DNA from 3 places in the Pseudomonas chaetocerotis genome. Region 2 is predicted to be linked to each of the others. Evidence: predicted binding sites of a transcription regulator. Region 2 holds the regulator's gene; each other region holds the start of a gene.

Region 1 (2,200 bases), on a different contig from region 2:
TGACCAACATTGGTCACTTCCGCGCTGCTGGCAAGCTGCTGGACAAGGTCAAGGGCGGTATCCCCACCCGTCTGTGGCTGTCGCCGCCGACCAAGATGGATGCTCACCAGTTGACCGAAGAAGGCTACTACGGCATCTACGGCAAGGCCGGCGCACGCATGGAGATGCCGGGCTGCTCGCTGTGCATGGGTAACCAGGCACGTGTGGCTGCCAACTCCACCGTGGTATCGACCTCGACCCGTAACTTCCCGAACCGTCTGGGCGACGGCGCCAACGTGTACCTGGCTTCTGCCGAACTGGCAGCGGTCGCTTCGATTCTCGGCAAGCTGCCGACTGTCGAGGAGTACATGGTCTACGCCAAGGATATCGACAGCATGGCTGGCGACATCTACCGCTACCTGAGCTTCGACCAGATCGCCGACTTCCGCGAAGCGGCAGCGAACGCCAAGATCCCGGTCGTTCAGGCCTGATCAAAGCGCCGTAGACAGAGCCCCGCCTAGTGCGGGGCTTTTTCATGCGCGCGCACAAAGATCATTTTGCCGCACCCCGCTTGCAGCCGATGCGCCACCGTCTACCGTCTGAAATGGGGAGTCCCCCGACAACCATTCAGGAGTCCATCATGAAGCCATGGATCATTGCCGCCCTGTGCCTGTTCGGCCTGGCCGGTTGCAGCAGCGAGTACATCATCACCACCACCGATGGCCAGATGCTCACCAGCGACGGCAAACCGGAACTGGACAGGGACACCGGCATGCTCGAATTCACCGATAGCGAGGGCCGCAAGCAGCAGATACCGCAAAGCAACGTGAAGCAGATGCTGGAGCGCTGAACCCATCATCCAACGCTGTACATTCTGCACACTGGCATATGACTTGCTTTCTCTCCATGCAGTGAGCCCCTCCGGCGACGGACAAGGCCCAAACGACAACGGCGTCGTATCCGAACTCAGCCCTTCAGGGCGGTGGTCGGTACGGCGCCTTTTTTGTGGGCCACCCGCACAGCCCTGCAAACCTCAACCGGCGGCTCGGAACCCAATGCGTGGATGAAGGAAGTGACATGAGCGAACAGCCTATCCCTCGCGGCGACGCCCTGGCCTGGGTCGGCGGCAGCGATGCACCGGAAAAGAGCGTGCTGAACATCGGCTTCATGGCCCTGAGCGATTCCGCCTCGGTGATAGTCGCGGCCACCCAGGGCTTTGCCGAAAAATACGGGCTGAGTCTCAAACTGCAACGCCAGGCCTCCTGGGCCGGCCTGCGCGACAGGCTACTTAGCGGCGAACTGGACGCCGCCCATAGCCTGTATGGTTTGATCTATGGGGTCCAGCTCGGCCTCGGCGGTGCAGCGGCAACCGACATGGCAGTGCTCATGGGGCTGAACCAGAACGGCCAGAGCATCAACCTGTCGCACACACTGCAAAACGCTGGCGTGACCAGTGGCGAAGCACTGCATCAACATGTGCACCAGAACAGAGCAAGACTGACCTTCGCCCAGACCTTTCCCACCGGTACCCATGCGATGTGGCTCTACTACTGGCTAGCAAGCCAGGGCGTCCACCCACTACGCGATGTCGACAGTGTCGTGGTACCGCCACCGCAGATGATCGAACACCTCGAGGCCAAGCGCATCGACGGCTTCTGCGTCGGCGAACCCTGGACCGCCAAGGCCGTCGATGAACAGCTCGGCTGCACCGTCACCACCATCCAGGCAATCTGGCCGGATCACCCCGAGAAGGTGCTTGGCTGCACCCGCGCCTTCGCCGAACAGAACCCCAACACCGCCCGCGCGCTGATCATGGCAGTGCTCGACGCCGCACGCTTCATCGACGATAGCGAAGAAAACAGACGCAGCACCGCCCTGCTGCTCAGCGGCAGCGAATACGTCAACGCGCCAGTTTCGGCGATCACTCCCCGTTTTCTCGGCCAGTATCAAGACGGTCTCGGTCACGCCTGGCAGGACGAGCATCCGCTGCGCTTTCATGCCAATGGCCTGGTCAACCAGCCTTACCTGTCCGACGCCATGTGGTTCATGACCCAGTTCCGCCGCTGGGGCTTGCTACGCAACGACCCCGACTATCTGGACGTGGCCAGCCAGGTGCAGCAACTGGCCCTGTACCGCGAGGCAGCTACAGCACTAGGGATTGCCGTGCCAGGCGAGATGCGCAGCTCCATCCTGCAGGACGGTACCCGCTGGGACGGTAGCG
Region 2 (2,200 bases):
TCGATCTTCTGCTTGAGTTTTTCGACCTCCATGGTCACCTGTACGTTGGTGATCTTGTCGAAGTGGCGTTCCAGTCGGCCTAGTTTCTCGCCGATATAGTCACGCAGGGCGTCGGTCACATCCAGCTGATGTCCACTGATGTTGACTTGCATACCGCTTTCTCCTTGTTGCCTTGTGTAAGAGACGGGTCTGGTTCGACCCGCCGCCGGAACACTTTGGCCTGAAGGCCTGAGGCCTTCAGTCGATCTGGCCTACATCAGTCGCTTGCGCTCACTGGAGGGCGCTATACCGAGGGACTCGCGATACTTGGCGACCGTCCGACGGGCGACTTGGATGCCTTGTGCTTCCAGTAAACCAGCGATCTTGCTGTCGCTCAACGGCTTTTTCGCGTTTTCTGCTGCAACCAGTTTTTTGATGATCGCGCGGATCGCGGTGGACGAGCATTCTCCGCCTTCAGAGGTGCTGACGTGGCTGGAGAAGAAATATTTCAGCTCGTAAATACCGCGCGGTGTGTGCATGAATTTCTGCGTGGTAACGCGTGAGATCGTCGACTCATGCATACCCACCGCTTCGGCGATGTCGTGCAGCACCAGGGGTTTCATCGCCTCGTCGCCGTAGTCGAGGAAACCACGCTGGTGCTCGACGATCTGCGTGGCCACCTTCATCAGCGTTTCGTTACGACTCTGCAGGCTCTTGATGAACCAGCGTGCTTCCTGCAGCTGGTTGCGCATGAAGGTGTTGTCGGCACTGGAGTCGGCGCGTTTGACGAAGCCGGCATATTGCGGATTGACCCGCAGGCGTGGCATGGCCTCCTGGTTCAGTTCCACCAGCCAGCGTTCGTTGTGCTTGCGCACGATGACGTCGGGCACGACGTATTCCGGTTCGCTGGATTCGATTTGCGAACCTGGACGCGGATTCAGGCGCTGGATCAGGTCGATGACCTGGCGCAGCTCGTCTTCCTTGAGCTTGGTGCGGCGCATCAGCTGGGCATAATCGCGGCTACCGAGCAGTTCCAGGTAGTCACCGACCACGCGTTGTGTCTCGCTCAGCCAAGGCGTGCCGGCAGGCAGTTGGCGCAGTTGCAGCAGCAGGCATTCGCGCAGATCGCGGGCGCCGATACCGGCCGGTTCGAACTGCTGGATGCGATGCAGCACCACTTCCACTTCGTCCAGTTCGACATCCAGCTCGGGGTCGAAGGATTCGGTGACTTCCTCTAGCGTTTCTTCGAGGTAACCGTCGTTGTTGATGCAGTCGATCAGGGTGGCCGCGATCAGGCGATCCTTGTCCGACATGGGCGCCAGGTTCAGCTGCCAGAGCAGGTGACTGTGCAGGCTCTCGCCGCTGGAAGTGCGGGTGGTGAAGTCCCACTCGTCATCATCGTTGCTGGGCAGGCTACTGGCGCTGGTCTGGTAGATGTCTTCCCAGGCGGTATCGACCGGCAACTCGTTGGGAATGCGCTCGCCCCACTCGCCCTCTTCCAGGTTATCCACCGTGGGGGTGGTTTCCTGGTAGCTCTCTTCCTTGCTCGGGGTCGGCGTGGCGCTTTCGGCGCCATCAGCCATTGGATCGCTGTTGTCGAAGTCGTCGCCGTCTTCCTGGCGCTCGAGCATGGGATTGGATTCCAGCGCCTCCTGGATTTCCTGTTGCAGGTCCAGGGTGGACAGTTGGAGGAGGCGGATAGCCTGTTGCAGCTGCGGGGTCATCGTCAGCTGCTGGCCCATCTTGAGGACTAGCGATGGTTTCATTGCAGACCTTAATTTACTGGCGAGTTACGCCTTCCACATCAGGGCGCCGAAGCGCCGCAGGAAGCAAATTATATGCCTGAACTTCTCGTTTTTGCCTAGGGGGTGCAATATTTCTGTAGCGAAATAGTGGGCAACCTACAGGCTGTTTTTGACGCAGCAGCGCCGAGCACAGTGGTTTTCACGCAGCCTGTTACAGGCGGAATTCATGGCCCAGATATACCTCTTTCACCGTCTGGTTGGCGAGGATGGTCTCGGCGTTACCCTCGGCGATCAGCTGTCCATCGTTGACGATGTAGGCGGTCTCGCAGATGTCCAGGGTTTCACGCACGTTGTGATCGGTGATCAGGATGCCGATGCCCTTGGCCTTGAGGTGATGGATGATCTGTTTGATATCGCCCACCGAGATCGGATCTACCCCGGCAAAGGGTTCGTCGAGCAGGATGAACTTGGGGTTG
Region 3 (2,200 bases), on a different contig from region 2:
CGAACACCTGGGCGACGGCGTTGGCATCTTCGATAGTGCTCATCTTCAGCTGCGAGCCGCCGTTGAAGCCGAACCAGCCCATCCACAGGATGAAGGTGCCGAGTGTCGCCAGCGGCAGGTTGGCACCCGGGATGGCGTTGACCTGGCCATTGGCGCCGTATTTGCCTTTGCGTGCACCGAGCAGCAGGACACCCGCCAGAGCAGCGGTGGCACCGGCCATGTGAACCACGCCGGAACCTGCGAAGTCGAGGAAGCCCGCTTCGTTGAGGAAGCCCGAGCCCCATTTCCAGAAGCCCTGAACCGGGTAGATGAAGCCGGTCATGACCACGGCGAACGCCAGGAATGCCCACAGCTTCATGCGCTCGGCAACGGCACCGGAAACGATCGACATGCAGGTCGCGGCGAACACCACCTGGAAGAAGAAGTCCGAACGGGCCGAGTAGTAAGGTGCATCGTCACCACCGGCAAGTACCGAGTCGACGCTGTTTTCGTCACCGATCAGGAAGCCCAGGCTCGGCAGGATGCCGCCTTCCGGGCTGGAGTACATGATGTGGTAGCCGATCACCAGGTACATGACGCTGGCAACGGCGTAGAGCGCCACGTTCTTGGTCAGGATCTCGGTGGTGTTCTTGGCACGCACCAGGCCGGATTCGAGCATGGCAAAACCCGCTGCCATCCACATCACCAGGGCACCACAGATCAGAAAGTAGAAGGTATCGAAGCCGTACTGCAATGCAGTCAATGCTGTGTTATCCATTTTTCACCTCTTGCCGGCGCTTTTGTTGTGCGCTGTTCGGTTGAAACGTCCAGGTTGGCTCAGGACGCGTTCCGCATGCTTTACAGGTCGTTGCCACGCTCGTACTGGATCACCGGAACCCCTGCGCCATGAGGCGACCAGGCATTCCCATCACTAGGCCAAGCGCAAGACCTCAAGAGGATCTGGCACAGCAGAGCGGCGAAGGCATCGCCAGCTCCGGCTTTGGCCCTCGAAAACAGCGTAAAGCCAGAATTCGAGGACAAAAGGGCTCCTAGCCCTGCGAAAGTTCGCAGAGTCATGGGTATACTCCTGGGGCGTGGGGTTCGGAGGCTTGTTAGATCGCGTCGGTATCGGTTTCGCCGGTACGGATACGAATCGCCTGTTCCAGGTTGACTACGAAAATTTTGCCGTCGCCGATCTTGCCGGTGTTGGCAGCCTTGGTGATGGCCTCGATCACGCGATCGAGCTGATCGTCAGCGATGGCCACGTCGATCTTCACCTTGGGCAGGAAATCGACCACATACTCGGCACCGCGATACAGCTCGGTATGGCCTTTCTGGCGGCCGAAGCCCTTGACTTCGGTGACGGTAATGCCCTGCACGCCGATCTCCGACAGCGACTCGCGCACGTCGTCCAGCTTGAACGGCTTGATGATGGCAGTGACTAGCTTCATGAAACTTTCTCCCGTGTAAGGTGGACTTGCCCCAGGAATTGCGAACCCGACTCAAGTCTAAGCGCAGTGTCTGGCTTTTGTAATGCACCGACCGCTCCAGCCTGGCGTGGTCGATACCCACCAACCGCTCCCGACGAAACACTCCCCCGCTTCGCCTGCAGCACCAGAACTGCATCGGTGCATGCGTCGCTGGGGTCTAAGCAGAAAGCTTGCCAGCTCACGCAAAAGCACTATCTATCAGGCCTTTAACAGCTTCCAGCCACAGTGACCGGTCATTCACGCCAAACGCCACGCACGAAATTGGTGCATCGATACATTCCATGATGCTCAAAATCGTGCAGTCGCCGCTCAGCCGCCCCGCACCTACCTGCGTGCTACACTGCCGACCGTCTGTTTACGGAACCTGATCATGCTGCCGCCGAAAGCCTTGCTCGATACGCTCAGTAGCCACGCCTCGCGTCTTTTCAGCGGCGACAGCCCGCTGCCGCGCGCCGAACTGGAAGCGCAGTTCAAAGCCCTGCTGCAGAGCGGTTTCAGCAAGCTCGATCTGGTCAGCCGTGATGAATTCGACAGCCAGATGGTGGTCCTGGCCCGCACCCGCGCTCGCCTCGAAGCGCTGGAAGCCAAGGTCGCCGAACTGGAAGCCAAGCTGAACCCGCCCGCCGACTGAACCGACGGAACGTTGAAAACGCAGGCGACGACGGTTTAACCCCTTGTCGCCAATGCAGAGCGTTTTCAATGGCCGCCCAGGCGGGCCTGATCAAGGAGTG

What was found. Region 2 encodes sigma-54, which starts transcription at its own class of promoters, with help from an activator protein. Its sites were predicted from a motif close to ANTGGCATNNANNTTGCTNT; they were not measured.
Region 1: H3221_RS21035 (CmpA/NrtA family ABC transporter substrate-binding protein) is a predicted target of sigma-54. The motif match lies at 860-879, and genes of this name have one in related genera.
Region 3: glnK (P-II family nitrogen regulator) is a predicted target of sigma-54. The motif match lies at 1,628-1,647, and genes of this name have one in related genera.

The regions. Positions count from the first base shown of each region.
Region 1 is NZ_JACFYX020000013.1:104,694-106,893, forward strand. It holds gene acnB (bifunctional aconitate hydratase 2/2-methylisocitrate dehydratase) at 1-470, shown strand, start outside; gene H3221_RS21030 (YgdI/YgdR family lipoprotein) at 620-829, shown strand; gene H3221_RS21035 (CmpA/NrtA family ABC transporter substrate-binding protein) at 1,057-2,200, shown strand, end outside.
Region 2 is NZ_JACFYX020000001.1:260,149-262,348, reverse strand. It holds gene hpf (ribosome hibernation-promoting factor, HPF/YfiA family) at 1-152, opposite strand, end outside; gene H3221_RS01285 (RNA polymerase factor sigma-54) at 252-1,745, opposite strand; gene lptB (LPS export ABC transporter ATP-binding protein) at 1,936-2,200, opposite strand, start outside.
Region 3 is NZ_JACFYX020000012.1:95,490-97,689, forward strand. It holds gene H3221_RS20215 (ammonium transporter) at 1-757, opposite strand, end outside; gene glnK (P-II family nitrogen regulator) at 1,092-1,430, opposite strand; gene H3221_RS20225 (accessory factor UbiK family protein) at 1,840-2,100, shown strand.